DNA from 4 places in the Sphingomonas sp. CFBP 13733 genome. Region 1 is predicted to be linked to each of the others. Evidence: riboswitches for the same ligand, from Rfam matches in the RefSeq annotation. Region 1 holds a riboswitch; each other region holds the start of a gene.
The links. Region 1 has a riboswitch for cobalamin ahead of IFT71_RS03125 (DUF1636 domain-containing protein). Riboswitches for the same ligand answer to the same signal wherever they lie in the genome.
Positions count from the first base shown of each region.

Region 2: another riboswitch for cobalamin. It lies ahead of IFT71_RS13185 (TonB-dependent receptor); the one in region 1 lies ahead of IFT71_RS03125 (DUF1636 domain-containing protein).
Region 3: another riboswitch for cobalamin. It lies ahead of cobW (cobalamin biosynthesis protein CobW); the one in region 1 lies ahead of IFT71_RS03125 (DUF1636 domain-containing protein).
Region 4: another riboswitch for cobalamin. It lies ahead of IFT71_RS18235 (TonB-dependent receptor); the one in region 1 lies ahead of IFT71_RS03125 (DUF1636 domain-containing protein).

Region 1 covers NZ_JACYUP010000001.1:729,216-737,189, reverse strand. Annotated here, with positions in the region: gene IFT71_RS03140 (ABC transporter substrate-binding protein) at 1-693, opposite strand, end outside; gene IFT71_RS03135 (FecCD family ABC transporter permease) at 761-1,756, shown strand; gene IFT71_RS03130 (ABC transporter ATP-binding protein) at 1,750-2,535, shown strand; cobalamin riboswitch at 2,557-2,743, shown strand; gene IFT71_RS03125 (DUF1636 domain-containing protein) at 2,841-3,257, shown strand; gene cobT (nicotinate-nucleotide--dimethylbenzimidazole phosphoribosyltransferase) at 3,254-4,267, shown strand; gene IFT71_RS03115 (histidine phosphatase family protein) at 4,264-4,842, shown strand; gene cobS (adenosylcobinamide-GDP ribazoletransferase) at 4,839-5,555, shown strand; gene IFT71_RS03105 (cobyric acid synthase) at 5,523-7,013, opposite strand; gene cbiB (adenosylcobinamide-phosphate synthase CbiB) at 7,001-7,939, opposite strand; gene IFT71_RS03095 (threonine-phosphate decarboxylase) at 7,932-7,974, opposite strand, start outside.
Region 2 covers NZ_JACYUP010000004.1:140,613-148,586, forward strand. Annotated here, with positions in the region: gene IFT71_RS13180 (hypothetical protein) at 1-391, opposite strand, end outside; gene IFT71_RS13185 (TonB-dependent receptor) at 519-2,609, opposite strand; cobalamin riboswitch at 2,859-3,097, opposite strand; gene IFT71_RS13190 (catalase) at 3,320-5,020, shown strand; gene IFT71_RS13195 (ankyrin repeat domain-containing protein) at 5,094-5,663, shown strand; gene IFT71_RS13200 (hypothetical protein) at 5,759-5,968, shown strand; gene IFT71_RS13205 (glycoside hydrolase family 127 protein) at 6,110-7,974, shown strand, end outside.
Region 3 covers NZ_JACYUP010000004.1:539,247-547,220, reverse strand. Annotated here, with positions in the region: gene cobI (precorrin-2 C(20)-methyltransferase) at 1-148, opposite strand, end outside; gene IFT71_RS15055 (precorrin-8X methylmutase) at 154-783, opposite strand; gene IFT71_RS15050 (cobalamin biosynthesis protein CobG) at 783-1,907, opposite strand; gene cobN (cobaltochelatase subunit CobN) at 1,904-5,203, opposite strand; gene cobW (cobalamin biosynthesis protein CobW) at 5,209-6,258, opposite strand; cobalamin riboswitch at 6,396-6,612, opposite strand; gene IFT71_RS15035 (HoxN/HupN/NixA family nickel/cobalt transporter) at 6,773-7,810, opposite strand.
Region 4 covers NZ_JACYUP010000007.1:61,204-69,177, forward strand. Annotated here, with positions in the region: gene IFT71_RS18230 (PepSY domain-containing protein) at 385-1,875, opposite strand; gene IFT71_RS18235 (TonB-dependent receptor) at 1,829-4,000, opposite strand; cobalamin riboswitch at 4,169-4,409, opposite strand; gene IFT71_RS18240 (WD40/YVTN/BNR-like repeat-containing protein) at 4,572-6,836, opposite strand.

The DNA.
Region 1 (7,974 bases):
GGTGCCCTGATCGGTCACGCGGTCGGTGGCGCTCTCGACGATGAGATAGTCGGGGCGTGCCAGCGCCATTTGTTCGAGCGACAGTTGCGAAAGTGCCGGCTTGCCGAGCCGGGTCGCGAGATTGGCCAGCCCGAGACGCTGCATCAATTCGTCGACGAGCGTGCCGGTGCCGGTCAGGAAACCCCGACGCTGATAATAGGCCGCCGTATGACCACCTCCCGGCGCGCGCGGCAATCGTGCGAGCGCGGTGTCCATCCGGCGGATCAGCGTTTCGCCGCGATCGGGGTGCCCGATGGCGGCAGCAACCTGACGGACTTGCCTCACGATCGCGGCATAGCTGTCCGCGGGGGGCAGATCGAGCGTCGCGACGTGCCGTCCGGCAAGCACGGCGGCGACCGTCTGGCGTCGGAACGGCGATGCGATCACGAGATCGGGGCGGAGCATCAGCACGTCTTCGGCGCTGCCACGGCTGACTGGCATGGTACGCGCGGCGTTGGCGGCTGCGGACATGTTCGGATCGCGCGCGAACCGGGTGAGCGCGACGATCTGCGCGGGGTCGGCCAGCGCCAGAAGATACTGGTCAGCGCATAGGTTAAGCGAAACGATACGCGCCGGCGGTCGAGGCGCTGCCGCCGGAGCAGGTGCACCGGCGGCAGCGATGATCAGGATGGTCAGGAGACGGCGTCCGCGCATGCGCAAAGCCCTGCCGCAGCGGCCGCTTATGCGCTAGGCGGAAACGGATGCGGTGGGATCTGGCACTATGGAACGCGTGACGCGTGCGCGATTGGTCGGTGGCCTCACGCTGCTTGCGCTGCTGGCCGGCGCTGCGTCGGTCGCGGTGGGAAGTGCGGCGATCCCGCTGGCGCATGTCGTGCGGGCGCTCAGCGGGCAGGGCGATCCGATCGAACGCGCGATCCTGTTCGAACTTCGTCTGCCGCGCGCGATCCTCGGGCTGGCGGTCGGCGCGATGCTGGGGCTTTCGGGTGCTGCGCTGCAGGGATTCCTGCGCAATCCGCTGGCCGAGCCATCGGTTCTGGGCGCGTCGAACGGCGCATCGCTGGGCGCGGTGATCGCGCTGTATTTCGGGCTGGCGGAGCTTCATCCGGCGATGCTGCCGATCGTGGCGATCGCCGGGGCGTTCGCGGCGCTGGGGTTGCTGTTCGTGCTGGCGGCCGGGTCGCAAAGCGCCTTGTCGCTGATCCTCGCGGGGATTGCGGTCGGTACCCTGGCGGTCGCGGGGGTCAGTCTGGCGCTGAACCTGTCCCCCAACCCATTTGCAGCGATGGAGATCATGACCTGGTTGCTCGGGTCGCTCGAAGACCGGTCGTTCAGCCATGTCGCGCTGGCGCTGCCCTGTATCGCGCTCGGCATGGTGCTGGTCGCCTGGGACGGCCATGCGCTCGACGCGCTGACGCTCGGCGAGGATGGCGCACGCGCGCTAGGCGTCGATCTGCGTCGGACGCTCATGCGGTTGCTGGTCGGGGTGGCGATCGGGGTCGGCGGGGCGGTCGCGGTATCGGGCGCGATCGGGTTCATCGGCCTGATCGTCCCGCATCTCGTCCGGCCGATGACCGATCGTTCGCCGTCGGCGATCCTGCTTCCCTCCGCACTGGGCGGGGCCGCATTGCTCACCTTTGCCGACGTGCTGGTCCGGGTGATCCCGACGTCGAACGAACTCAAGCTCGGGGTCGTCACCGCGTTTCTCGGCGTGCCGGTGTTCCTCGTCCACCTGATGCGCGAGCGGCGGCTATGGTAGCCCTCACCGCGGACCGCCTCAGCGTCCGCCGTGCAGGGCGGGTCGTGGTCGACGATGTCAGTTTCTCGGCAGAGGGCGGCGCGCTCATCGGGATCGTCGGCCCCAATGGGGCGGGCAAATCGACGCTGGTCCAGGCGCTTCTCGGGCTGGTTCCCGCTACGGGAGATATCCTGCTCGACGGGGTTCCGCTGGCGGAGCGCTCGCGACGTGAGATTGCGCGGACGGTCGCGTATCTGCCGCAGGGTCAAAGTCTTCATTGGCCGCTGAGCGTCGAACGTCTCGTCGCGCTGGGCCGCTTGCCCCATCTCGCACCGTTGTCGCGCATTTCTCAGCAGGATCGTGATGCGATTGCCCGTGCGATGGCAGCGGCGGACGTGACCATGCTTGCGGCGCGTGTCGCGACCGAGATTTCGGGGGGCGAGCGGGCCCGCGTCCTGCTGGCAAGGGCGCTCGCGGTGGAGGCGCCGGCGCTGATCGTCGACGAGCCACTCGCGTCGCTCGATCCCGCGCATCAGATCGCAGTCATGGAGATCCTGCGGGCGCAGGCCGCGCGGGGTGTCCTGGTGATCGCCGTCCTGCATGATCTGGGGCTCGCCGCACGCTATTGCGATCGCATCCTCGTGCTAGACGCGGGCCGGCTCGTCGCCCACGGCGCGCCGTCGGCAGTGCTGACGCCGGCGCGGCTGCGTGAAACCTATGGTGTTCGGGCGTGGTTCGGATCGATCGAGGGCGTACCGGTCGTGGTACCGCTGACGCGTGACAGCGCGCAGGGCGATTGACCCGGGCCGCTCGCCCGGCCTATCCCTCTGACCGCGACAGGTTCCCCGGCGACGGGGATGAAAAGGGAACGGGAGAACCCCGGCTGCCCCTGCAACTGTAAGCGGCGAGCCATCGTGCCATCATGCCATTGGGATCCCGGTCCCGAGAAGGCGGCGCGAAGGGCTGTGACCCGTGAGCCAGGAGACCTGCCCGTCGCAGTCGTCTTTCGTCCGGCCAGGGTGCGCCGAGCGGACGGGGGTAAACCCGCGCGACGACATAACCAGCCTGCGGCCTGTGCCGCGGGCGCGTATGTCATGGGGTTTCAATGCCAAATCTACTGGTTCCCGCCGAAGACGGTGCGGCCGTCGTCGCCTGCAGCACCTGCCGCGCGTCCACCGATGCGAAGGACGATGCCGAGGGCATGCGCGGCGGTGCGAGACTCGTCGCGGCGTTGCAGGCGGTCCAGGCGAGTGATCCGCGCTATGCCGGGATTGCGGTCCAGGCGATGCCGTGCCTGTTCGCCTGTCAGGATTTCTGCACTATCCATGTCCGCGGCCCGGCAAAAATCGGCTATGTTCTGGGGCGCTTTACCCCGGATGAGGAGGCGGCGCGCGCGATCCTCGATTATGCCGTGCTGCATGCGGAGAGTGCGGAGGGGCAGGTGCCGTTCCGCCAGTGGCCGGCCGGGATCAAGGGGCATTTCATCACCCGGACGCCCCCCGCCGGCTATGTCGCGCAGTGACGCTTTTCCCGACGGTCGCGGCGTTCGAGGCGGCGCTGGAGGCCCTTCCTGCGGCAGACGAAGCCGCGCGAGGGGCCGCATCGCTGCGGCAAGCACAGTTGACCAAGCCGCCCGGATCACTCGGCCGACTTGAAGACCTCGCAGTCTTCATGGCGGGCTGGCAGGGGCGCGAGCGGCCGCGGTTCGAGCGCGCGAGGGTGGCAATTTTCGCGGGAAATCACGGCGTTGCGGTGCACGGGGTCAGCGCTTTCCCGGTTTCCGTGACCGCACAGATGGTCGAGAATTTCCGCCATGGGGGCGCGGCCATCAATGCGCTGGCGGATGCCGTCGGGCTCGAGCTGATCATCGCCGACATCGATCTGGAAACCCCTACGGCGGATTTCACGACGGCATCGGCGATGGACGAAACCGCGTGTCTCGTCGCACTCAACATTGGCGCCGACGTCGTCGTGCCGGGGCTCGACATGCTTGTCGTGGGGGAGATGGGAATCGGGAATTCTACGTCGGCCGCAGCACTGTGTCTGCGCAGTTACGGCGGAACCGCCGCGGACTGGGTTGGGCCGGGGACGGGGGTTGATGTGGCGGGAATCGCGCGGAAAATTGCGGTGGTCGAGGCGGGGATTGCGCGGCATGATGATTGCCCGCGTACGCCGTTCGAGACGTTGCGGCGCGTGGGGGGGCGTGAAATCGTCGCGATCGCTGGCGCGGTGGTGGCGGCGCGGCTGGCGGGGGTGCCGGTGGTGCTGGACGGATTCATCTCGTCGGCGGCGATCGCGCCGATTGCGGCGGCGTATCCCGGCATCACAGAGCATTGCATTGCCGGGCATTGTTCGGCCGAGCCGGGGCATGAGCGATTGCTTCAAGCGCTGAAACTCGAGCCTTTACTGAGACTTGGGATGCGGCTGGGGGAGGGAAGCGGGGCGGCGGTTGCGGTGGGAGTGATTCGGTCGGCGTTGGCGGCGCATGACGGGATGGCGACGTTTGCCGAGGCGGGGGTGTCGGTGGCGTGAGTGGGCCGTTTCTGCTCCACCTGCTGCGCCATGGCGCGCCTAAACTGACCGGGCGGATGCTGGGGCGGACCGATAGTCCGGTCACGGCGGAGGGGCTGGTGGCCTGTTTCGCGCGGGTAAAACCGCTGAGTTTCAAGCAGATCGTCTGTTCTGATCTCAGGCGATCGCAGGCTATCGCGGATGCGATCGGGCGGGAGCGGGGGCTGGCTCCGACGACTGATGCGCGGTGGCGGGAGCTGGATTTCGGGGATTGGGACGGGCTGGCTACGGCGGAGATCGAAGCTGCGGCGTTGCAGCGGTTTTGGGACGATCCGGACGGTGCACCGCCACCGGGTGGGGAACGGTGGAGCGATCTGGTCGCGAGAATTACCGATGCGATCGAAGACCTTACACCTGAAACCTCATTGATCGTGACACATGGCGGGGCGATCCGGGCGGCGCTGAAATCACTGTGCGGGTTCGGGTCGCGCGAGCTCTGGGCGTTCGATTTGCCCTATGCGGCGTTGATTACATTGCGGATCTGGCCGGACCGGACGGCGCAGATCGTGGCGCTGCAGACGGATCCGGTTTCGTGAAGCGGCTGATCGTCGCCTTCGGCTTCCTGACGCGCGTGCCGGTGCCGCAAGTTGCTGCGGACGCTGAGGATTTTGCTGCGGCGATCCGGTGGTATCCGGTCGTCGGGGCGTGCATCGGGGTGGTCGTCGCGGCGGCGGGGTGGGTCGGCGCGCAGGTCGATCCGTGGACCGGTGCGCTCGCCGCGCTGGTAATTTGGGTAGCGATTACAGGGGCTTTGCACCTGGATGGGCTGGCAGATCTGGCAGACGGGCTGGGTGCCGCGCATGGCAATCGCGACCGGCTGATCGCGGTGATGGCGGATCCGCATATCGGCAGCTTCGGCGTTGTGATGATCGCGCTGCAACTTATTGCAAAACTTGTCTTATTGCATGCCGTTTCGAGTCAGGGATGGGCGGTCGTGATCGTCGTCCCGATGCTCGCGCGGATCGGGCCGTTGTGCTGGGCGCGGTGGGTGCCGCTGCTGCGGGAGGGCGGGCTGGGAGGGATGGTGGCAGGGAAGATCAGGGTGCACGATCTGGTCTTTTGGGGGTGCGTAACAGGGTGTTTAGGGGTGCCTGTGCATGCCGTTGCAGGGGCCCCTGCACTGATCGCGCTATTCGGCTGGTGGCTCATCCGGCGGGTCGGGGGCGTATCGGGGGATTGCCACGGCGCGGGGATCGAATTCGTCGAGACCGGGATGCTAGTCGCGCTTGCCATTGCCGGCCGCGTCTGACCCCGCGAGCTTCGACACTGCGATCAGCGCGTCGATATCGAGATGGCGTTCGAGCGTTTCGGCAATCGCATCGAGCGCGGCGTCGATCGACGCCGCATGATCGGGCCCGACCGCATCGACTCCGAGCCGGCTGAGCCAGGCGCGACGCTGATCCGCGAGGCCGAGCAGGCCGTGGACATAGCTGCCGGAGACGAGCCCGTCGGGACTGACCGCGCCGTCGCGGCGGCCATCGTCGCGGGTCGTGAGCGCGCGCGCGGTGTCGGGGCCGGTGGTTTTGCCGATATGGATCTCATAGCCGTCGAACCGTGCGCCGATCGCGGTGCCGGCGACGCGTTCGAGCGTCTTGGCGGGGGACAGGATCGTCGCGACGTCGAGCAGGCCGAGCCCGGGGGCGATACCGGCGGGACCCTCCAGCCCGTCCGGATCGGCGATGCTGCGGCCGAGCATCTGATAACCGCCGCAAAGCCCGAGCACCGGGCGGCCGCGGCGGCGATGCGCATGGATGTCGATGTCCCAGCCCTGCGCGCGCAGAAAGGCGAGGTCCGGGATCGTCGCCTTGGAGCCGGCGAGGATGATCATGTCGGCGTCGGGGATCGGTTCGCCGGGCGGGACCATGACCAAAGTGACGTCGGGGTCGAGCCGCAGCGGATCGAGATCGTCGAAATTGGCGATGCGCGGGGTGATCGGACAGGCGATGACGACCTGGCCGTCCTGCCGGCCGTGACCGGGGCGGCGTTCGAGTATGACCGCGTCCTCGCTCGGCAGGCGGGCGGCCTCGGGCAGCCAGGGGATGACGCCATAGCCGCGCCAGCCCGACCGCGCCTCGATCGCGCGATAGCCGTCGTCGAACAGCGCGGGGTCGCCGCGAAACTTGTTGACGAGGAAGCCGTGGATCATCGCGGCGTCGGCGGGATCGATCACCGCACGCGTGCCGACGAGCGAGGCGATGACGCCGCCCCGGTCGATGTCGCCGATCAGGATGACGGGGACGCCCGCGGCGCGCGCGAAGCCCATGTTTGCGATGTCGGCGGCGCGCAGGTTGATCTCGGCGGGACTGCCCGCGCCCTCGACGACGACGATGTCCGCCTGCGCCCGGAGCCGGTGATAGCTGGCGAGTACGTCGTCCATCAGACCCTCGCGCCCCTCGCGCCAGCGGCTCGCGCGCAGGATGCCGCGGACCTTGCCGTGGACAACGAGCTGCGAGCTGCGGTCGCCCTGCGGTTTCAGCAAAACGGGGTTCATGTCGGTGGTTGCAGCGGTGCGCGCGGCGATCGCCTGGGTCGCTTGCGCGCGGCCGATCTCGCCGCCATCGGCGGTGACGGCGGCGTTGTTCGACATGTTCTGCGGCTTGAAGGGGCGCACGGAAAGCCCCCGATTGGCCAGCGCGCGGCAGAGGCCGGCGACGAGCACCGACTTGCCGACGTCCGAGCCGGTGCCCTGGAGCATCACCGCACCCACAGCAGCGCCCCCGTGACGATCCAGAGCAGCAGGCAGGCGCGGCGATAGACCTGAAGCGCGCGGGCGATGTCGGCGGCGGTGGCGGCGGGGCGACCGCTGCCGATCCAGGCCTTCAGCTGGGTGACGCCGTCATAGCTGACCGGGCCGGCGAGGCGGAGGTCGAGCACGCCCGCCATCGCCGCTTCGGGCCAGCCGGCATTGGGCGAGGCGTGCTTGCGCGCGTCGCGCCGCATCACGCGCCAGCCGCCGGGACCGGCGAGACACAGCAAGGCGCCGCTGATCCGCGCGGGGATCCAGTTGGCGAGATCGTCGATCCGTGCGGATGCCCAGCCGAACGCGCGCCAGCGTGGCTCACGGTGGCCGATCAGGCTGTCGGCGGTGTTGATCGCCTTGTAGATCCACAGCCCGGGGAGCCCGCCGATCAGCAGCCAGAACAGCGGCGCGACGATGCCGTCGCAGAAGCTTTCGGCAAGGCTTTCGATTCCGGCGCGGGCGATGCCGGCGGCGTCGAGCCGGTCGGTGTCGCGACCGACGATCTTGCCGACCGCGATCCGCGCACCCTGCACGTCGCCCTTGCCGAGCGCGGCGGCGATCGGGGCGACGTGATCGTTGAGGCTGCGCTGCGCGAGGCCGGGGGCGGCGAGGAGGCCGATGCCGATCCAGGCATAGCCGCCGAGATAGGTCGTCAGCAGCCAGATCGCGCCCCAGGCGATCCCGCCCGTCACCGCGAGCGTGATCACGAGCGTCGCGACCCCGGCGATGCGGCGCGTCACGTCCGGCCATGACGGACGGTTGAGCGCCTTTTCGAGGCTGCCGATGATCGCGGCGATCGCGCCGACGGGATGACCGATCCGGCGGTAGAGCCGTTCCGGCCAGCCGAACGCGGCGTCGAGTGCGAGGGCGATGAGCGCGACGGGGTCAGCCATGCGCGAGCGCCGCGTCTAGACGCGCCAGCGCGGCC
Region 2 (7,974 bases), on a different contig from region 1:
GAAGCGGGCTTTCATCGCCGTTCAGCGCCAGCATCGCGACGATCGTCTCGATCGGTCCGTTGGGCTCTGCGGCGGCGAGCGCATGCAGATGCTTGAGATGCCGACGGGCGAAGGTGACATAGGGCGAGCGCAGCGTCTGATAGGTGACGTGCTTCTCCCAGCGCTCGAGGACCGATCCGCCAAAGGGCCGCTCGGCCTTGCCGGCATACAGGCCGACATAGACGAGCCGGTCGTCATGGAACATGCCGTAGATGCCAGGCCCGCGCAGTGCCTCCGGCTCCCCCGCCCAGGGTGCCCGCGGCACGGCGCGCAGGTTCATCCATGCCGGCTTGCCGAGCGTGGGCGGCACGGGACGCAGGGTAAACAGCTCGGAAGCCCGGTAAAACGGCATGCGCAATGTCTCCTTATGGGGTGGCCATGCGGCTTAGGCGGGCGCGCGCGCGACCGGCTATCCGGGGTTTTCCCGGGGGGCGACATCGCCGGCGGCCCGTCCCGCGGGCTGCCGGTCACGGGGCGCGCTAGAAGCCGACGCGAAGCGAGACGTCGACCGCGCGGGGACGGCCGAGGACCCATTGCTGGTTGTTGTATGTGCTGATCGCATAGTCCCGGTCGAACAGGTTGTAGCCGTGGATGTCGACCGCGAGCCGTGGCGTCACTGCATAGGAGAGCGTTGCATCGACCGTGGCGTAGCTGGGGACGCGGAAGCTGTTCGCATTGTCCGAATAGCGGCGTCCGACGTAGCGCAGCCCGGCGCGTGCCTGGAGCGCGTGCGTCGCGTTCCAGCGCAGCCAGAGATTGGCGAGCATCTCGGGCACGTCCGGCGGGGTATTGCCATCGAAGCGCATACCGCCTGAGACGAAGTCGTCGAACGTGGCGTCGAGGATGCTGCCGTTCGCATCGATCCCGACACCGTAAGGCAGATCGAGCGACACCGCGGCCTCGATACCCCTGGCCGATCGCTGGCCGACCTGCTCGACCGGGCTCGTCGGGGTCAGCTGTGCCAGCAGGCGCTTCTTGACGATGCGATAGGCGGCGAGGGTGGCGGTGCCGCGACCGTCGAGGAACACGGCCTTCGCGCCGACCTCGACCTGATCGCCAACCGCGTTGCTGAACTGCACCTGCCCGGTCGAATAGGTCGTCAGCGTCCCCAGCGGGTCCACGCCGGTGGCATATTGCGCATAGAGCGACACCGTCGGGACCGGCTGATAGACGCTCCCGACCCGCCAGGTCACATTGTGCAGCCGCTTGTCGAGCGCGAACGTCTGGGTAGTGGCGCCGCCTGGATAGTCGATCGACCAGCGGCGGATCGTGTCGCGCTCGAAGCGGACGCCACCGACGATCGAGACGTGCGTTCCGAGCTTCAGCCGGTCCTCGGCGAAGACCGCATATTCGGTCGTGCGCGTGCGATAGCGCGGTGCGATGCCTTGCGTGTCGATGATCAGACCGGGATCGAACGCGAAGGGGTCGACCTCCGAAACCTGGGGGTCAGACCCGAAATTGTGCGAATAGGTCAGTTTGATGAGGTTGACGTCGAAGCCCATGACAAGGTCGTTGCCGACGCCATCGGCGATGCCTGTTCGGAGCGTCACGCTGCCCTGATCGCCCCATTGCATCTGGTCGTGGACGATGCCGGTCATGTCGGTGCGCAGGATGCCGCCCGGAGTGCCGGTGTTGCCGCTGCCGTTGGGGCAGACCCCGTCCGCGGCGATCCAGCAATAGGTTTCGAGATTGAGCCAGGAGCGTTTGGAGGTGAGGCGATAGGCCTGGTTGCTGACGGTGACCGCATCGCTCGGTGTCCAGTCGACCTGCAGGCTGGTGCGGTTGTCCAGGTAGCGGATGCCGCCGTCGCGTGTGGTGTAGTTACGCTCCCGGATGCCGTCGTCGAGCCGACCGTCGATCAGCGGCGTGCCGAAATAGCGCATCGGCTTCTGGTCGCCATAATCGTCCCGCACGGTGACGACGAGCGTGTCGGTTGGCGCCCAGCGCAGCGTGCCCGACACGGCATGGCTGCGCGACTGGCCGCAATCGACATAGCCGTCCGATCGGCGATAGCTGCCGTCGATGCGGTAGGAGAGGCGCTCGGTGATCGGCCCCCCTGCGCCCGCCGCGACATGGAAGCTGTCCTGCGAGCCATAGCCGATCTCGCCCTCCACGTGCGTCCGCTGCGTATCGGGTTTGCGCATCACGACATTCACCGCGCCGCCCAGTGCGCCCTGGCCGTAGAGCACCGAGGCCGGGCCGCTCAGGATGTCGATCCGCTCGACCATCCACGGATCGGTCGGAAAGGTGATCGTGCCGGCCGCCGGGAACAGTCTTATGCCGTCGATGAGCTGGAGTACGGATCCCTGGCCGCTGAAGCCCCGCGCCGCGAGTGCGGTGCCGCCATTGCCGGGGTTGCCCGCGTTGCTGATGCCCGGTGCGCGGCTCGTTGCGTCGATCACGGACAGGTCACCGCGCGCGCGGATCGTGGCGCCGTCGATGACTGAGAGCGTCGCGGGGGTCTCGAGCGGCGTGAGGCCCAGGCGGCTGCCGGTCGCATTCGGCGTGGTGAGCGTGTCCTGGGCATGCTGTCCGACGATCAGGATGTCCTTGGTATCGGGATCCGGCACGGACTGGGCGTGGACTTGTGCTGCCAAGACAGGCGACAGAATAGCCCCCGCGAGCGCGAGGCGAGACAATAGGAACGGCATTACGGTAATCCCCCGGGCGTCTAGCGAACCCGGCAGGGACCTCCCGCGAACGGCCGACATCCGCGCCAGCCGGACGCGATTGCGACCGGCACGCATGCCCGTGCGGTCCCCACCGCACACGTCGTCGCTCGACGGAGTACCGTGCCGCGGCCACCCCCTGGGCCAGGCAAGAGCGACCAGACGCCGGCAGGTCTCCTGGCTCACGGGTCCTCGCACGATGCACGGCCTTCCCAGGCCCTCATGACGAAACGTCTGGCCCAGTGGCTGCCCCTTCCTTTGCAGGAAGAAGCGAAATGCATCGCGCTCGCCGCTTACAGTTGCAGGGACAGCCTCGGCTTCAGGTAGCGAACCACCCTCACCGCGTTCCCTATTAAGCCCCTTTCGGGGCACCGACGCGATCATGCCGCCCTGCTCGGATCGAACAGGTCAGCGGCGCCGGTCTATCCCGGTCACGGCGGTTCGGCAATCGCCCGGGGCGAGCGGCGCGATGGCGGCTCGATCGTCCTGCTCGATTGCTGTGATCCAGAAGCTCCGTTTGGCGCGATGCGCGTCCTCGATCAGGAGGCGGCGGTGCCGCACGCTCTGTGCGGGGATGCCACGCTGATGGCATGCAGGATTAAGGGATCGAGATGAAGAACGTGAAGAGCCGTCAGGCCGTGACGGCGATGCTGCTGGCTGCGGCATCGGCGGGTGCCATGATTCAGCCGGTCGCCGCGCAGACGGTGGCGCCGGCCGAGACGCAGGCGGAAACGCGCATGACGACCGCGGCGGCACCGTCCAGCGCCGGCAAGCCCGCGCTGGCGCAGGCCGGGGTTGCCGGCACCGTCGAAGCCAAGGGTGATTCAGCCAGTGCCGCCGCGCCTCAGATGACCCGCGACAATGGTGCGCCGATCGGAGAGAACCGCCACTCGAAGGCGGCGGGCGATCTTGGCCCCGTCCTGCTTGAGGACACGACGCTGATCGAGAAGCTCGCACGCTTCGACCGGGAGCGCGTGCCCGAGCGCGTCGTCCATGCCCGCGGAACCGGTGCCCACGGCGTGTTCACCGCGACCGCGGACATTTCGAGCATCACCGGTGCATCGCTGTTCATGCCCGGCAAGCAGACGCCGGTGTTCGTCCGCTTCTCGACCGTGATCCACCCCTCGGGCAGCCCCGAGGGCATGCGGGATCCGCGCGGCTTTGCGACCAAATTCTATACCGATCAGGGCAATTGGGATCTGGTCGGCAACAACCTGCCGATCTTCTTCATCCGCGACGCGATCCAGTTTCCGGACATGATCCACGCGCTCAAGCCCTCGCCGGTGACGAACAAGCAGGACCCCAATCGCTTCTTCGACTTCTTCTCGGCCACGCCCGAGGCGACCAACATGCTCGCGCATGTCTATTCGAACCTCGGTACGCCGGCATCCTACCGGACGATGGACGGCAACGGCGTCCATGCCTTCAAGCTGGTGAATGCCAAGGGCGAAACGGTGTTCGCCAAGTTCCGCTGGATTAGCCGCCAGGGCGTGCGCAACCTGAACGGGGCACAGGTGGCGACCGCGACCTGGAACTACCTGACCGACGATCTTTATGGCGAGATCGGCAAGGGCAACTTCCCCGTCTGGGACCTGATGGTGCAGACGATGTCGGCGTCGGCGTTCGCCAAGCTCGACTATAATCCCTTCGACGACACCAAGGAATGGCTGGGCGTACCGTTCCGCAAGATCGGCGAGATGACGCTCAACAAGGTGCCGACCAATTTCTTCGACTATACCGAGCAGTCGGCGTTCGCACCGGCCAACCTCGTGCCGGGGATCGAGGCGTCGCCGGACCGGATGCTGCAGGGCCGGCTGTTCTCCTATTCGGACACGCAGCGCTATCGCATCGGCGCCAATGCGATGCAGTTGCCGGTCAATCGTCCGCTCGCGAGTGTCGTCAACAATTACCAGGACGGCCAGCTCGACCACGCCAACCGCGCGTCCGACGTGAATTACTTCCCGGCGGCGACCGCGGCAAAGTCGACCGATGCCCGCTTCCGGGCCGCGCCCTATGGCATCGACGCGACCGTCGATGCGAAGCCGATCGCCAAGACCAACAACTTTGCCCAGGCGGGCGAATTCTACCGGGCGCTCAAGGCGCAGGACAAGGCGGATCTGGTGACCAACCTGGCGGGTGATCTCAATGTCGTGACGTCCGCACGGACGAAGACGATCATGGTCAGCTACTTCTACCAGGCGGACAAGGACTTCGGCACGCGCCTGGCAACCGCGGTGAACGTTCCGATCGCCGACGTGTCGCGCGCGGTGGCGGACTATCGCGCCGCCAACCCGGGCCAGGGCGCCCGCTGATCCCGGGGCAGGGGGTGCGCCACGACGCGCGCCCCCTGCCATGGCAGACTTCAAGGAATCGAGACCGACGATGCTGACTTATCTTGCCGCGCTGCTCGCCGCGGCCGGTCCACAGGCCGCTGTGACCGAGCGACAGACGCCCCCTGTGGCTGCAGCCTTGCCATCACCCGAGCGTCGCCAGCAGCTGCTGTTCGAGGCGGCCCGGCTCGGCCGCACGGACATGATCGATCCGCTGCTCAACGCCGGCGCCGACATCAATGCCTATGATGAGCGCGGTTTCACGCCCCTGATCCTGGCGGCGTATAACGGACAGCTAGCTACGGTCGACGCGCTGATCGGCAAGGGCGCCGACGCCTGTCGCCCCGATCGTGACCAGGGCAACAGCGCGCAGATGGGTGTCGCGTTCAAGGGCGAGGATGCGATCGCGGCGCGGCTGCTGAAGGCGGGGTGCGACGTGAACGCGCGCAATCATGCCGGGCAGACTGCGCTGATGATGGCATCGCTGTTCAATCGCCGGGCACAGGTCGACCTGCTGCTGGCGGCGGGTGCGGACCGGACGATCCAGGATGCGGCGGGACGATCGGCAGGTTCGGTCGCGGCAGGCCAAGGCAACGCCGCGATGGCGGAACGCGTCAAGCGCTGACGCGACCTTGCTCGGGTGTTGCGCGCGCCACAGCGGGCCGTGTCGCTACCGTTCCGCATTGACGCGGCGCGGCATCCGGGGCCATCGCGTTGGCCATGACCAAGAGCAAGGGACGCACCGGCGCACACGCGCGCGCCAATATCCAGCCTGCGCCGACAGCCGCCGAGCTCGACGCAGCCAAGCACGAGGCCGTCCAGATCGAGGGGCGGCTCGCCGGCCTCGCGGCCGGGCATCCGTCGGTGAAGATCTGGAAGGCCCGCCTCCGGGCCGCTCAGGCGGTGATCGCTCGCGCGCCGCGCGACTGAGACGCTCATAGAGGTGCGGCCGGGTCTGGATCACGGCGCACTGATGATCACGATCACACCGTCAGCTCATGTCAGTCCCGGGATTTACTCCGACAAGTGAAGCCGATAGCCTGTGTCTAAAGACGTGGCTGGGAGAGTGACATGGGTTGGACGCGTCGCGGTGCGCTAGGCGCAGGGATTGCGCTGGGGGCGGTGCCGCCATTCGCCCTGGCGGCGGCGGGTGCACCCTCGGCGGCGACCCCCTTTCCGCTGTCGCAGGTGCGGTTGCTGCCGTCGATCTTCCTGACATCGGTGCAGGCGAACCAGCGCTATCTGCTGTCGCTCGATGCGAACCGTCTGCTGCACAATTTCCATGCCGGGGCAGGGTTGCCGACCAAGGGCGAAGTCTATGGCGGATGGGAGTCACGCGGGATCGCCGGGCATTCGCTCGGTCATTATCTCAGCGCACTGTCCCTGATCTATGCGCAGACGGGTGACCAGCAATTCCGTGACCGCGCGGCCTATATCGTCGCCGAACTCAAGGCGATCCAGCTGAAGCAGGGGGATGGCTATGCCGGCGGGACGACCGTCGAGCGCGACGGCAAGACCGTCGATGGCAAGGTGGTATACGAGGAACTGCGCAAGCGGGAGATCCGGTCGACCGGGTTCAGCCTGAACGAAGGATGGGTGCCGCTGTACACCTATCACAAGGTGATGGCGGGCGTGCTCGACGCGCACCGGCATGCCGGGCTTGCCGATGGTCTGGCCGTGGCGATCGGGCTTGGGACCTATCTCGGCACGATCCTGGAAGGACTGAACGACGTCCAGATCCAGGATATCCTGCGGACCGAGCATGGCGGGCTGACCGAATCCTATGCCGAGCTGTACACGCGGACCGGCAATCGCCGCTGGCTGACACTCGCCGAACGGCTGCGGCATCACGCGATCGTCGACCCGCTCAGGGACGCGCGCGACGACCTCGCGGGGCATCATGCCAACACCCAGATCCCGAAGATCGTGGGGGAGGCGCGGCTGCATGAGCTGACCGGCGATACCGATCATGCCAGGGTCGCGCGGTCATTCTGGACGATCGTGACGCGCGACCACAGCTATGTCATCGGCGGCAATTCGGACCATGAGCATTTCGGCGAGCCGCGCAAGCTTGCCCAGCGGCTCGACCAGCAGACGTGCGAGGCGTGCAACAGCTACAACATGCTGCGCCTGACCCGGCATCTCTATGGCTGGACCGGTGATGCGCGCTATTTCGACTTTTACGAACGCGCGCATCTCAACCACATCATGAGCCAGCAGCACCCCGATACGGGGATGTTCACTTATTTCACCGCGCTGGCGCCGGGCATGGGGCGCGTGCATTCGAGCCCGACCGAGGATTTCTGGTGCTGTGTCGGGTCGGGCATGGAAAGCCATTCGAAGCATGGCGAGAGCATCTACTGGAAGCGCGGCGATGCGGTTGCGATCAACCTCTATTATGCCTCCACGCTGGATGCCCCCGAGGCGAAGCTCGACATCGATACGCAATTCCCGCTCGGCGACACGGTGCGGATCGCGGTCAGGACGGCGCCACGGACGCTGGCGCTCCGCGTGCCCGGCTGGTGCACCGCCCCGCTGTTGCAGGTGAACGGCAGAACGGCCGGCGTGCGCGACGGCGCGTATCTGCTGCTGACCGGGCTCAAGGCGGGCGACCGGATTGCCTTGTCGCTGCCCATGCCGGTGCGCGTCGAAGCGATGCCGGACGATCCAAGGCTGGTCGCGTTCCTCAGCGGCCCGCTGGTCCTTGCGGCCGATATGGGCGCGGGGGACCGTCGGTCCGACGGGCCGGACCCCGCGCTCGTCACCGACCGGACGGAACCCGTGCTGGCGGCGGCAGGCGGGTTGCACCGGTATCGACTGGGCGGGCAGGGCAAGCCGGGCGACCTGACGCTGCGACCGTTTTTCGCGCAGCACGACAACCGCACCACGGTCTATTTCCGCCGGTTCGGCACCGCCGAGTGGCCGACCGCGCAGCT
Region 3 (7,974 bases), on a different contig from region 1:
AGGCGACGTGGCGCGCACCGCGTACCAGCCGATCCGCGCGCACGCTCATCAGGTCGCACGCCCCCGGCCCCAGTCCGACGCCGTGAATCGTGCCGGTTACGACCACCTGTCCCGGCGGCGGCACCAAGGTCGCGGATGGCGCCACCACGCCGATCATTCCGCCGCACTCGCCAGCGCGTTGATCGCCGCGACGGTGATCGCGCTGCCGCCCAGCCGCCCCTCGACGATCACGCACGGCACCGGCTGCGCTGCCCACAGCGCATCCTTCGATTCGACCGCTCCGACGAAACCCACCGGACAGCCGATGATTGCCGCGGGCCGCGGACAATCGGGATCCTCCAGCATATTGAGCAGGTGGAACAGCGCAGTCGGGGCATTGCCGATCGCCACCACCGCGCCTGCCAGATGCGGTCGCCAGAATTCCAGCGCGGCGGCCGAGCGCGTCGTTGCCATTTCTCTCGCCAGCGCGACCGTCTCGGGTGTGTGCAGCGTACAGATCACCGCATTGTCCGCCGGCAAACGCGCGCGCGTGATCCCCTCGGTCACCATCCGCGCATCGCACAGGATCGGCGCGCGCGCCCGCAACGCCGCACGCGCGGTCCGTGCGAAGCCGGGCGAAAAGCGGATATCCCCCGCCAGGGGGACAAGCCCCGCAGCATGGATCATCCGCACCGCGACCGGCTCCTCCTCGACGTCGAACCGCTCGAGATCCGCCTCGGCGCGGATCATCGCAAACGACTGGCGATAGATCGCGGCCCCGTCGGTCTCATAGGCATAGGGCATCAGGCGGCTCCGGACGGCTGGGAGAAATGGGCGATAATCTGAGCGGGTTCGAGCGCGCCGAGCAGCGGCGGCGCGCCCGCGCGCGCGCGCAGGGCAAGGTCGAACCGCCCGTCGCGCCCGGTCAGCGTCACGTCCGCAGGCCGCGCCCGCGCACACCCCTTGGCGCATCCCGACACGTGCAGGCTGCCAGCAACCAACGGAGCCAGCCGCCGCGCGAGGTCGCGCGTCTCGACGCTCGCCTGCGGGCAGGCGGGCGCACCGACACAGGCGTCGACCCCGGCGCGCACGCTGCTCTGGTCACGCGCGCTATCCGGCACACGGCCTTCGAGGATCAGCATCCGCCACGGCGTCACGCGGATCGCCGTGACCGGGTCTGCGGCGATCCGGTCGCGCAACTCTACTGCCGCGATCCGCCCGAAGCCGAGCGCGATCGCCGCGCCCAGCGGATGCGCCCCGGCTTCGGGCGGTGGCGCGGTGGGCGCGGGAACCAAGGTCGCGGGCTCCGGCACGGCCGCTGCGTGGCGCGCCATCCGCCCCGCCGCCGCACCGCCGCTGTCGACGAACCACCGCGCCAGCGCGATCAGCGCGTCGACCGCGGTGTCGCGCGTCACGTCCACCCCCGCCGCACGCCCCTCGCCGCGCACCAGCAACCTGCCGTCCACCGCGCGCTCGACCCGAAAGTCAGCGGGCGCGCGGGTCAGCAGCGGTGCAGCGCCCGCATCAATCGCAAAACCAACCTTGCCAGGCAGCACCGGCAGGTCGGACAGCCGCTCGCGCAACGCGGTGGCGATATGCTGCGTATCGTCCCCGTCCCGCCAGTCGGGCGCGACCAGCATCGCGCCGCGCGCCTCGCGCTCCGGATCGGGGTCGATCAGCCCGACCGCCAGCAACGCCTCGACCAGCCCCCGCCATCCCGCCTCGGTCACACCGCGGATCTGCAGGTTCGCGCGGCTGGTCACGTCAATCTCGCCATTTCCCCACGCCATTGCCGCATCACACAGCGCGAGTGTCTGCGCGCGCGTCAGCCGGCCGAGCGGCGGGCGGATCCGCACAAGCAGCCCGTCGCCCGCCGCCATCGGCCGCCACGCATCGGGGCACCATCCCTTGACGACGAACGCGCTCATGCCGGCAGCTCGAGCTGCGCGAGGATGGAATTACGCCGCGTCGGCCACAGCCCCGCCGTGTGCAACGCCGCGAACCGCGCGGTCATCGCCGCCAGCGCCGCGGGGTTTGCGCTCTCCAGAAACGCACGCACCGCGTCGCGCCCCAATGTCGCATCATAATAGAGGTCGATCAGCTCGGGCGACACCACCCGCGCCAGCTGCGCGAACATCGCCATATGGTCGAGCGTCGCGGCGATCTCCGCGCCCCCGCGAAACCCGTGCCGCATCATCCCCTCGACCCAGGCCGGGTTCGCCCCCCGCGCATGGACGACCCGCGCAATCTCCTCGTCCAGCGACCGCGCACGCGGCCGTTCCGGGTCGCGCGCATCGAGATGATACAGCGCCGCGGCCTTACCCCCGGCAACCGCCTGCGCCGCCGCGAACCCCGCCTCGTGCGCGGCATAATCCGCGGCGAGCAACAGGTCGGTCTCGGGCAAATCCTGGACATGGACGAACGCATCGGCGGCGGCGACCCGGTCGCGGATCCCCGCCGGATCGAACCGCGTCGCACCGTCGTCGACCGCCCCGTCGAGCGCGTGGCTCGACGCCGCCAGCCACGCCGCGCCCGCCGCTTCCCGCGCCGCCTCGCCGTACGTCTCGCCCGCATCGCCGAGCCCGAGCCCGTAGCGACCCGGCTCGGGCCCATAGACGCGCGCACCGACGGCAGCGCCGACGAACGGGTTCCAGTCGTCGGGCTCGTCGCGCGTCGCCAGCGCGCGCACCGCCTGCCCGAACATCTGGCCGAGCGCGGGAAACGCATCGCGGAACAGCCCCGACACACGCAGCGTCACGTCGATCCGCGGCCGGTCGAGCCTCGCCAGCGGCAGGATTTCGACCCCCGTGACCCGGTCCGAGGCAGTATCCCAGACCGGCTCCGCGCCGAGCAGGTGGAGCGCCATCGCGAACTCCTCGCCCGCGGTCCGCATCGTCGCCGACGCCCACAGGTCGACGACCAGCGCGCGCGGATAGTCGCCCTCGTCCTGCAGGTGCCGGCGGACCAGCTCGTCGGCCAGCCGCACGCCCTGCGCATGCGCCGCGCGCGACGGCACCGCGCGCGCGTCGGTCGCATACAGGTTGCGCCCGGTCGGCAGGACGTCGCTGCGTCCGCGCCACGGGGAGCCCGACGGCCCCGCCGCGATCCGCCTGCCCCGCAACGCGCTCAGCAGCCCGTCGCGCTCGGCCTCGCCCTGGTCGCCACGCCCATAGACGTGCAGCCCGTCGCCGAACTGGCTCTCCTTCACGTCGCACACGAACGTGTCGATCCGCGTGATCGCTTCCGCCTGGCTCGCCGCCTCGTCGAGCCGCAGCGTCGCCGCCAGTCCGGTCGCGCGCGCCTCATCGGCGATGTCGCGTTGCAGCCGGTCGCGACGCGCCGGGTCGAGCCCGTCGGCGGTTGAAAACTCGTCGAGCAACGATTCGAGCCGCCCCAGCCCCGCACCGCTGCGCGTGGTCGCGGCTGGCGGCGGGACATGGCCGATCGTCACCGCACCGATCCGCCGCCGCGCCTGCGCCGCCTCGCCCGGATCGTTGACGATGAACGGATAGAGCACCGGCATCGCCCCGGTCAGCGCCTCGGGCCAGCATTCCCCCGACAGCGCGACGGCCTTGCCCGGCAGCCATTCGAGCGTCCCGTGCGCGCCGATATGGATCAGCGCATCGCTCCCCCGCGCGCGCAGCCACAGATAGAAGGCGACATAGGCGTGACGGGGACAGCGCGACAGGTCGTGATACTCGCCGACCCGCGCCGCGCTCCGTCCACGTTCGGGCTGGAGCGCGATCACCACGCCCCCGCGCTCGACTCCCGCGAACTGGAACGCGCCGTCCACACAGCCCGGATCGTCCTCGGGCGCCCCCCAGCTTTCCTCGAGTGCATCGCGCAACACGGCCGGCAAGCCCCCAAGCGCCGCGCGATACGCCGCGACCGGCCACCCGATCCGCCCCGTCGCCAGCGCCTCGGCCAGGCCTCCGGATGCAGTCTCCCCGGTCGCATAACCCGCGGCCGCCAGGTCCTCGACGATCGCCTCGGCAGACGCCAGCGCGTCAAGCCCGACCGCATGCGCCATCTGATAATCCTTGCCCGGATAGGTCGACAGCACGACCGCGGGCCGCTGCTCCGCGACCGGCCGCTCCGCCAGAAGCACCCAGGCCGCGACGCGCGCGACGATCGCGGCGATCCGGGCGGGCTCGGCCCGGTGCTCGCGCCGAGCATAGCCGAGAGCGTCGTCGCGGACGCCGTCCTCCTTGAAGCTCGCGACGCCCGCGAACAGCCGTCCGTCGACCTCGGGCAGGACGACGTGCATCGCCAGGTCAGCGGGGGACAACCCGCGCGTCGACCCCCCCCAGGCGGCGCGGTCCGACGTCGCCAGCGCGACCTGGAACACCGGCACCCCCGCCCCGTCGAGCGGCGAGCTGTCGTCCGCGCCGCGGCCGGAAAAGGCGGTCGCGTTGACGATCGCCGCCGGGGCGAGCGCGACGACCCAACGCGCCAGCCACCCCGCCGCGCCCGGCGCCTTCAGCGACGGCGCGAACAGCCCGACGACGTCGAACCCCGCCCCACTCAGCCCGGCATGCAGCGCCTCGATCGGGTCCAGATCCGCGGCGGTCAGGTAGGAGCGGTAGAAAATCAGCAGGATTCGCGGCCGCGTCGCGGTCATCGCGAACGCCGCGAGGCACGTCACACCATCCCGCGGCTGCCACCCGCCGACCTCGGGGACCGTCTTCACCCCCGCGACCGGCCCGGCATAGAGCCCCGCCGCCAGCGCCATCTGCGCCAGCGCGGCTTGCGCCGCGACCGCGCCGCCATCGTCGCACAAGGCGGCGAGCCGGCGCAGCGTCGACACCGGCACCGTCGACGCCGCATCGAGCCGCGCGTCGATCCGCCCGTCCGCAGGCAGCACCGCCAGCGCGATCCCCCGCGCCCGCGCCAGTGCCTCGACCTGCTGCAACCCATAAGACCAGTAGGACCGCCCGCCGATCAGCCGGATCACGATCCCCTTCGCGCCCGTGCCTGCGCCACCGTCCAGCGTCCGCTCGACATAGGTATCGACCGACAGCGGATGCGCGAGCGCGGACAGATTGGCGAGCCGAAGCGACGGCAGCGGGTTCCCGTTCGCCGCCGCACGCCGCCACCCGGCCGCGAACGCGCCGAGATCCCCGTCCGAAAAGGACAGGACGACGAGGTCCGCCGGGCTCTGCGCGAGGTCCTGCGGGACCGCGTTTTCCTCCAGCCCGTGGCTTTCGCGGAAGACGACGTGCATCGTCGTCAGCCCTGAAGCGCGACCCGGATCCTTGCAGGGTCGATCCGGTCATGCTCGGCGATCACCACCAGGCGCGTCTGCCGCGCCTCGTCGGCGCGCCATGGCCGGTCATATTGCGTCCGCACCCGCGCCCCGACCGCCTGCACCAGCAGCCGCATCGGCTTGCCCGTCACCGCGGCATAGCCCTTCACGCGCAGGATGTCGGCGTCGCGCGCCAGCGTCTCGATCCGCGCGGCGAGCGCCGCCGGGTCCGCGATCTCGCCGAGGTCGACGATCATGCTGTCGAAATCGTCATGCTCGTGATCGTCCGCGCCATCATGATGCGACGGCCGCGCCGCGATATCGTCCTCCGCCGCCGCGTTCAGCCCCAGCACGACGCGCGGATCGATCACCCCGTCGGTCAGCGCGATCACTGGCAACGCACGCGCGGACTCCGCCGCGATCACCGCGCGCGCCGCGGTGACCCCCGCCTCGCCCGCCAGATCCGCCTTGGTCAGCAGCACCAGGTCGGCACAGGCAAGCTGGTCCTCGAACACCTCGGCGAGCGGCGTCTCGTGATCGACGCTCGGATCGGCGCGACGCTGCGCCTCGATCGCGGCGAGGTCGGGCGCGAACCGTCCCGCGGCGACCGCTTCCGCATCGGCCAGCGCGATCACCCCGTCGACCGTGATCCGCGACCGGATCGCGGGCCAGTCAAACGCCTTGAGCAAAGGCTTGGGCAGGGCGAGCCCCGACGTCTCGATCAGGATATGGTCGGGCCGCGGGTCGAGCGCGAGCAACGTCTCGACGGTCGGGATGAAATCGTCCGCGACGGTGCAGCAGATACAGCCATTGGCGAGCTCGACGACATTCTCGGCCGGGCAATCGGGGATTGCGCACCCCTTCAAGATATCGCCGTCGATGCCGAGCGTGCCGAATTCGTTGACGATCACCGCGAGCCGCCGGCCCCCGGCGTTGCGGATTAGGTGGCTGATCAGCGTGGTCTTGCCCGCGCCGAGAAACCCGGTGACGATGGTAACGGGAATCTTGGCCAGGGTCGGCTGGGGGTCGGTCATGCGATACTCTCCGGGCGTCGGAACGACAGCCACGGACGGACGCACGCCCGCAGCCACACGCGCGCACGACCTGACGGCCGCACGCGTTCGTCGCTCAGACGGAGTACCGTGCCGCGACCATCCCCTGGATCAAGGCAAGAGCGACCATGACGCTGGCAGGTCTCCTGGCTCGCGGGTCGAAGCTCGATGCACGCCTTCCCAGGTCTCGTGACCCAGTGGCTGCCCCCGCATCGGGGGCCTGTGCGTCTCGCTCACCGCTTACAGTTGCAGGGACAGCCGCGGCATTGGGAGGCAAAGCTCCCGCACCGCATTCCCATTCAAGCCCCGAAGGGCACCGGCGCGATCTGTTGAGGTTCGGTAGAACCAAACCTCGGGGTTGGGTTTAGAGGAGTTTGGCGACTGTGCCAATGCACCTGACCTCCGTCATCCTGACGAAAGTCAGGACCCAGAGCTACGCGTAATGCGCTGCCTGGCCCTGGGTCCCGGGTCGAGCCCGGGATGACGACGCTGCTCGTTACCCCCGCACCACCTCGATCTCGTCGAACCGCTTCCACCGGTAGATCGCGAAACTCAGCACCCAGCACGCCACGAACAGCGCGATGATCGCAAAGCCCAGCCCGTTGAAATTCTCACCCAGCGCCGAAGCGACGTCCCACACGCCCCCGCTCAGGCCCAGCTTCGATGCCAGCAGCGCGAGCGTCTCGATTCCGCCGATCGCGATCGCGACGATCGCCGAGATCAGCGTGATCGTGATGTTGTAATAGAGCTTGCGGATCGGCTTCACGAACGCCCATTCATACGCGCCGAGCATCACCACCCCGTCGGCACTGTCGACCAGCGCCATGCCCGTCGCGAACAGCACCGGCAGCACCAGCACCGTGCCGATCGACAGCCCGTCCGCTGCCTGGCTCGCCGACAGGCCGAGAATCGCGACTTCGGTCGCGGTGTCGAACCCCAGCCCGAACAGGAAGCCGAGCGGCGCCATGTGCCAGCTGCGCGTGACCAGCCGGAACATCGGCCGGAACAGCCGCGCGAGCAGCCCGCGATTGCCGAGCAGCAGGTCGAGATCCTCCTCGACATAACGCCCGCCGCCGCGGACATGGCCGAAGGTCCGCCACACCGATCGCAGGATGATCAGGTTCATCGCCGCGATCGTGAACAGGAACAGCGCGGAGACCAGCGTCGCGATCACCCCGCCCGCCTGCTTGAACGCCTCGAACTGCGCCAGCGCGCTCGCGGTCAGCGCGATTCCGACCGCGGCGATCAGGACGATCGCCGAATGACCGACCGCGAACCAGAAGCCGACCCCGATCGGCCGTTGCCCGTCCTGCATCAGCTTGCGCGTCACATTGTCGATCGCCGCGATATGATCCGCGTCGACCGCATGCCGCAGCCCCAGCCCCCAGGCGAGCATCGCGGTGCCCAGCATCAGCGGCTGCGCCTGGAACAGCGCGAACGCCCATCCCCAGGCGGCGATATTGGCCGCCACCAGCATCGCGAACATCCAGCCGATCCGGTGTCGCGTCGAACGACCGGCGGTCCGCCCGGTCATGATCTTGGTCATTGGCACATCCCCGGCGTCCGACGAGGACGGGGGCCTGCCGCGAACGACCGGGACGCGCGCCGACCGGACGCCCTGAGCGGCCGGCATGCGTCGCCGATGCGGCCCCCGCCGCATGGTCGTCGCTCAGACGGCGTTCACCGTGCCTCGGCCAC
Region 4 (7,974 bases), on a different contig from region 1:
AGTAGCTCGATCTCGTTGGGGCATGATCTTCCTACCGCGCGAGGCTTGGTAGTATGTGAATTCGATCGCAATCTTGACACTATTTATCGGCGGAATCGAGACCGGACGACAACCCACGGATGGTCGGGCAATCGGCGTTCCCAAATATGTCACTTCACGACTGCCATGGCTGTTTGTCTTCCATGTGGACCGTACAGAAAGCGGAGCGAGTTGACGTCCAACCAAATAAACGAATGGCCAACGCAGGAAAGCGGGAAAGACCGCGCGAATGTCGGTGTAATCTTGTTTTGAGGACCGCTGCCGCCTTTCGTGCAAATATGAACCAGCGTCCGAAGTTGGGAAGTGAGGGAAGAGGCCTGAACGTCTGCTTGTGGGTCCGCCCAGTCATCGGATAAGTCTTTTCCACCCAAGCCAGATACCGCTTATTGATGTCACCACACCGGCGATCGAGAACAGCCAGATCAGTCCATCCCAGGCCGGCCGGTGCAATGTCAGCGTGTTCAGATCCCATCTGTGGAGGAGGTCGAATACCCAGCGGTACGCCCTCTGTCGTTCATCGACCGTCCGGAGAACTTCCCCGGTAGCGGGATCGACATAGAACCAAGTCTGCGCCGGATCGGCAAAACGCAGCCGCAACACTGGTAGACGCGGTAGCATCCCGACCGCATACCAGTATGCATCGGGCGCCGTCAGGCAATCGACCGAGAGTAGCGGCGCGGAGCTCTCCAGATGACGTACGGCCCTCACGATGGCCACCTCTGTAGCTTGGGATGGCGCGAGTGTGACCGCATTCAACACTACTCGCCGCCCGTCGTGATAGGACAGCAGGACGAGGGGGGTTCCCGCATGGTGAGTCAACTGCGCTATCACCGCACCCTCGCCTGCTATGCGGAGCCGGTCGAGTGCTAGGTCCGGCATCGGATCAGATGCCTGATAGATCCGCACAGCCGCATCGTCTGGCTTCGTCCCGCGAAACAGATGGCCGGGATCGACCGACAGCCATCCGCTGAAGATCCAGGCGATCAGGAAGATACCACCCACCAGCCCCGCGACATGATGCCACAGCATCCAGCCGTCGTAGGGCGTCATTCGCCCGCCTTTGAAGCGCCGTGCGCCAATGCGGGTCCGCAGGATGCCGATCCACATCCCCGCGACCGCCGCGGCGATGCAGGGACCAGACACCCATAGCACGACCTGACGCCAAGCCGTTTGATCCTGTCTTAGAACCGTCGGATAGAGCCAGTGCGGCACCGAGCCGAGCCAATTCCAGAACCGCTCGCGACGGGTGGTCACTTGAAAGACGGTGCCCGTATTCGACGACACATAGGCCTCCGTGCCGGACGCGTCGGCAAGCGCAACCTTCCAAAGTGGACGGTGTCGATCGAAGCCGCCAGCAACCGTCCACTGATCCCGGGTCAGCCGTTCTACGTGCCTCGTCGGTGCGTTGGCAAAGCGGCCAGCGACCCGACCGGCGTAACGAGCATCGACTGGCCGCAGGACGGTACCGCGACTGGCGGCGAGAGTGGTGTGCGTTCCATCCCACCCGGTCACGCGCCAGACAGGCGCGCCGTCGCGCATCTCGAGGAACAGCTCCTGCGATAGCCGTCCGCCGTCCAGCGGGGGCGGCACGTTCACTGCTGCCCAGTCGATCGCCTCGCTCCCAGCCAGCTTATCGGCTGGCGAGAGGGAGGGATAAGGCACGTAGACCATCACCAGCCCGGACAGAAACCACATGGCGAAGAACAGGCAGCTGGCGATGCCGATCCAGCGATGAACGAGGTACAGCCAGCGCCGGGCAGTCTTGCCAAGCGCCGGCCGCCTGAGGGCGTTAAAAGCTGGCACGAAGCGAAACGTCGACCGAGCGGGGACGGCCAAGGACCCACTGCTGATTGTTGTACGTGTTTAGCGCGTAGGCCCGGTCAAACAGGTTGTAGCCGTGGATATTGACCGCCAGGCGTGGTGTCACCGCAAAGGAAAGCGTGGCATCGACCGTGGTGTAGCTGGGGACGCGGAAGCTGTTGGCGTTGTCCGAATAACGACGCCCGACGTAGCGCAGCCCGGCGCGCGCCTGGAGCGAGCGCGTTGCGTTCAAACGCAGCCAGAGATTGGCAAGCGTCTCGGGGACGTCTGGCGGGGTGTTGCCGTCGAAGCTCGAGCCGCCGGAGACGAAGTCGTCGAACGTCGCGTTGAGCACGCTGCCGTTTGCATCGATCCCGACGCCGTAGGGCAGATCGAGCGATACCGCGGCCTCGATCCCCCTGGCCGATCGCTGGCCGACCTGCTCGACCGGGCTCGTCGGGGTCAACTGTGCCAGCAGGCGTTTCTTGACTATGCGATAGGCGGCGAGGGTGGCGGTGCCGCGACCGTCGAGGAACACCGCCTTGGCGCCGACCTCAACTTGGTCGCCGACCGCGTTGCTGAACTGAACCTGCCCGGTCGAATAGGTGGTCAGCGTCCCCAGAGGATCCACGCCGGTGGCATACTGCGCATAGAGCGACACCGTCGGGATCGGCTGATAGACGCTACCGACCCGCCAGGTCACGTTATGCAGCCGCTTGTCGAGCGCGAACGTCTCGGTGCTGACGCCGCCTGGATAGTCGATCGACCAGCGGCGGATCTTGTCGTGCTCGTAGCGCACGCCACCGACGATCGAGACATGCGTGCCGAGTTTCAGCCGGTCCTCGGCAAAGACCGCATATTCGGTGGTGCGCGTACGATAGCGCGGTGCGATCCCCTGCGTGTCGACGATCGGACCTGGATCGAACGCTAAAGGATCGACCTCCGAAACCTGGGGGTCCGAACCGAAGTTGTGGGAGTAGGTGAGTTTGATGAGGTTGACGTCAAAGCCCACGACAAAGTCGTTGCTGACGCCATCGGCGATGCCTGTCCTGAGCGTCACGCTGCCCTGATCGCCCCATTGCGTCTGATCGTGGACGATGCCGGTCATGTCGGTGCGCAGGATGCGCCCCGGTGTGCCGGTGTTGCCGCTGCCGTTGGCGCAGACGCCGTCCGCGGCGATCCAGCAATAGGTTTCGAGATTGAGCCAGGAGCGTTTGGAGGTGAGACGATAGGCCTGGTTGCTGACGGTGACCGCATCGCTCGGCGTCCAGTCGACCTGCAGGCTGGTACGGTTGTCGCGGTAGCGGATAAAGCCATCGCGTGTGTTGTAGTTTCGCTCCCCGATGCGGTCGTCGAGCCGTCCTTCGATCAGCGGCGTGCCGAAATAGCGCATCGGCTTCTGGTCGCCGTAATCGTCCCGTGCGGTGACGACGAGCGTGTCGGTCGGTGCCCAGCGCAGCGTGCCCGAGACGGCATGGCTGCGCGACTGGCCACGATCGACATAGCCGTCCGATCGGCGATAGCTGCCGTCGATGCGATAGGAGAGGCGCTCGGTGATCGGCCCGCCTGCGCCCGCCGCGACATGGAAGCTGTCCTGCGAGCCGTAGCCGATCTCGCCCTCCACGTGCGTCCGCTGCGTATCGGGTTTACGCATCAGGACATTCACCGCACCGCCCAGCGCGCCCTGGCCGTAGAGCACCGAGGCTGGGCCGCTCAGGATGTCGATCCGCTCGACCATCCACGGATCGGTCGGAAAGGTGATCGTGCCGGCAGCCGGGAACAGCCTTATACCGTCGATCAGCTGAAGCACGGATCCCTGGCCGCTGAAGCCGCGCGCGGCGAGCGCGGTGCCGCCATTGCCGGGGTTTCCAGCGTTGCTGATGCCCGGTGCGCGGCTCGTCGCGTCGATCACCGACAGGTCGCCGCGCGCGCGGATCGTGGCGCCATCGATGACCGAGATCGTCGCGGGGGTCTCGAGCGGCGTGAGGCCCAGGCGGCTGCCGGTCGCGTTCGGCGTGGTGAGCGTGTCGCGCGCCTGCTGGCCGACAACCAGAATGTCCTCATTGTCCGAGACAGGCAAAGACTGAGCGTTGAGCGGTGCTGCGAAAACAGGTGACAGCAAAGCCCCCGCCACCGCGAGGCGAGACAATAGGAATGGCATTACGGTAATCCCCGGGGCGTCGAGCGAACCCGGCAGGGACCTCCCGCGAACGGCCGACATCCGCGCCAGCCGGACGCGATTGCGACCGGCACGCATGCCCGTGCGGTCCCCACCGCACACGTCGTCGCTCGACGGAGTACCGTGCCGCGGCCACCCCCTGGGCCAGGCAAGAGCGACCAGACGCCGGCAGGTCTCCTGGCTCACGGGTCATCACACGATGCACGGCCTTCCCAGGCCCTCATGACGAAACGTCTGGCCCAGTGGCTGCTCCTTCCTTTGCAGGAAGAAGCGAAATGCATCGCGCTCGCCGCTTACAGTTGCAGGGACAGCCTCGGCTTCAGGTGGCAAACCACCCTCACCGCGTTCCCTATTAAGCCCCTTTCGGGGCACCGACGCGATCATGCCGACCGTCTCCAGCGGAGCAGGTCAGCGGGGACGGTGTATCCTGACGAAGACGATCCGGCAATTGGTCGACGCGACGATCGCAAAAGTCCAAACGGAGTGTCGGTGCCCATTAACGAATGTCGGAAGTTGGGAAGCGACAGATGCGTCGAGAACGACCGGAATTGGGTCAATGCGCTCCGGCACGCACGGGTTGCGGCAAAGGATCTCCGTAGAAGATGCCTCGGCCATCGGTCGCCAAGTAGACGCGGCCGAAGAGGCGAGGATCGCCCGTGATGACTCGGTATCTAAGACCCCATTGATGCGCGTCGTCGTTAATCCGAAACCAGCGCGCGCCCGCGTCGGTCGAGCGCCACAGCCCGCCCAACGTCTTCGTGACCCCGAAGGCATAGAGAGTCGGCACGTGCCCGCCGGGCGCCGCCTTGCCGAGACCGAAGCTCACGAAATACATGTCACGCAACAGCGGATTGGCTGGCGTGGACGCCACGAACGTTCGGGCTCCGTCGCTAGTGTGGAAGAAGCGGCCGCCTAGGATCAGCCAGAGCTCGTTGGCCGTTCCCGGCGTTGCCGCCGCCATTGGTTGAAACTCCCGTGCCGCCGGGCGCGAGCTGGCAATGCTGGCCGGGAGTCCCTGCGCGGGTGCCTGCGTGAACGTCTTCGCCCCATCACGACTGACGAATATACGCGCACCAGTATAGTCGATCGCGTACCAGGCAAGGGGGTCGACCTTGTCGGCGACCGCATAGGTGCGTTCCGGTAAACCCTTGGGTCGCCACCAGATCCGCCCCCTATCGGCCGTGGCGAGCGTCACTAGCCCAGACACCAGGAAGGTGCTCCCATCCGCTGAAACAGTGATCGGTGCCTGGCCATCGGCGTCGATCCGCCGTGGCGCGGCGGGCCCGATCGCGATTGGCGACGCCAGCATCTTATGCCAGCTGCGGCCTCCATCCTCCGACCAGCCGAGCGACGCCCCCTCAGGATCGGGAGAATAGCCTGATGCGCTCCGAACGATGATCTTGGGCACCACGCCGGCATAATCGACATTGTTAGTCTGCGGCAGGTCGGGATCGGCGAAGGCCCGCTCCGGCGCGCGGTCGAGCCGATCGTGGACGAAGCCGTGCGTGTCGCCGATGCCGGAGATCAAATGGGGCCCCTCGGGCGGACTGACGAGGCTGAGCGGCACCGCCTCTTCGATCCCGGTGACCCAGGGCCGCCAAACCATATCGGCCTTGTCCGCTTGCCTGGTCCGGAACACCGTCAGCCCCGTGGCATAGGCAAGCGTGGCACCGTCGAACGGATCGAACGCCAGACCCGCGATCCAGCCGCCAAACCCACCCTTGTCGAGCCGGAGCCAGGGGGCCGGCGAGAGATCGCGTGAACTCCGCTCCCGCAGGCTCGACCAGTGCGCGCCGCTGTCGGACGACAGCCAAACGGTATCGCGATGGTTCCAGCGATCGACCGTCGACACCGCCAGCCGGCCGGGATGGAGCCGATCGAGGCTGAGCCCCATGTAGCCGCCCTCGGCCTCGTCACCGCGCTCAGGCGTGATGTTCGTCCATCCGCCCGACCTCGGGTCGAGCTTCCAAACCTCACCTAGTGCGATCCCGTTCGGACCGATGTCGGAGCAGTAATCGATGTAGAGCATGCCCTGTTGGTCTACTGCCGCCTTGACGGGCAGCATGGTCGAGGCCGGACCTCCGGTGACGGCGCTCCAGCTTCGACCGGCGTCGGTCGAGCGGTACAGGTGTTGCACCGTTGCATCTGCGACGCCGGCATACATGGCGCGCGACCGGCCAAGGGCAGTTTCGCCCGGCGGGCCGAAGACGACGAAGGAGACGCCGCCATGGGTGTGGTTCGCGGCGGGACGGCCAAGCCCCTTCCACGGGAAGCTCTCGACCTTGTGCCACGTCCGGCCGCTGTCCTCACTGTCCCAAAGACCGTCGTGCCGCGATCCGAAGAACAGGTGCGTCCGCCGATCCGGATCAATCGCTAGGCGTTCGCCCAGACCGCGACCGTCCTCGTTGCCGCCCATGCTGAAGGGAACCGGCGTTATTTGCCAGGAAGCGCCGCGATCGGCGCTCCGCATGATCGCCGCAGGTTGGTCGAAGTACATGCCCGCGGCGAGGTAAATGATGTCTGGGTCTACCGGGTCCGGCGCGATGCTTTCGACGCCCATGTAGCTGTTCTGCGCTTGGCCGTCCTGGAGCGCAATCCAGCGCTGCGTAAGGGCATCCCAGCGATAGGCGCCACCCACATCGGTGCGCAAATATGCAAGGTCCCTTTCGGCGACGCTGAACACGATGGCGGGCGAGAACCCGCCGCCACCAATCACGACGTTGTTCCATTTGTACGGCAGTTGGGAGGGAACATGCAAAGTGGGAGCGGCAGCGAGCGAAGCTGCCGCGAGTCCCAGAAGCGGGATAACGAGTTTCACGCGGTCACCCTCTCCGATGTGGCCATTTAGCGAAGCAGGATCGGGACGGATAGTCGAGTCGTCTCACATATCGGCCTAGCCCCCGCCAGAAACGCTACACTCGATTCAGGTGCTGATTCGTAGTTCGAAAACAAATTTGAACTGGTGTGTATCGTCGGATTAACGTCCGTCCGCTTTTGGGCGCGGTGCGATCGATCACGAACGGCCGTATGTGGGTTTGCCTGCCCTCCGATGCTTGGCAGTTCCGCCCATTCCCAGACGCTGGACACTTTGTTAAGATTATCGAATGTTAGCCACGCCACCCCCGATCCCCCAATGCGTAGCGAGCATGGCGGAAGTTAAATCTCAGTCAGTCGTGCTTTTCGGGCGCGGTGATGCGATGCGAACTTTCCTTAGCCAAGAAGAAGATCGCAGCGGTCCATTCGAGATATCTCTTTCGCCAGATAACGATGAGGGTAATGCTACCGCTATTTTGCGCTTCAATATGGAAACGCCATTTCGCGCGATTGGGGGCGTAATGTATCACGCGCCACGAGCAAACTTGCGCGTGTTAGGGTGGGCCCTTCAACCGCCTTTATGTTCGCCTAACCTAAAGCGTCCTTCATCGCGAATGTCGGCTAACCACCACATTCAGCCGTTCCGACGCCGATCGCGCCCAATGACCGAAAGCGCCCAAAATCAGACGCCGTGGCGGGTAAGCTTCGTTTCTCAAAACAGCCATTCATTCACCAAGATGGCTCCCGATTGTCATTCTCCAAAGGCAGTTTTGAAAAGGTGACGGGGCCTGATCTCAGGAGAACGTATAAATTTGGCTGCTGCTGACAGCTTCGAACCGCACCGGCGCTCGTTTAATCCTCCATCGTGAGACAGCCTAGCGCGAGACAGGGAGCAACTTACGTTCGCGGATGCGGGACGATCGATGCTACAAACACCGCTCAGAACGCTTCAAACTTGATAGGTAAGCAGGTGCGTCCTATCGTGGCACGCGGGTTATAAGCGCCGTGGTTGGGATGGTATTAGAGTGCTGATGCTCCTGCCAGTTGCCCTACTGATGTTCCAAGGCACGCCAGAACCATTGACGCAGCGGCCGTCAGTCACGGCTATCGAACCTACGCCGGCGCCGGGATCTGCAGATAGA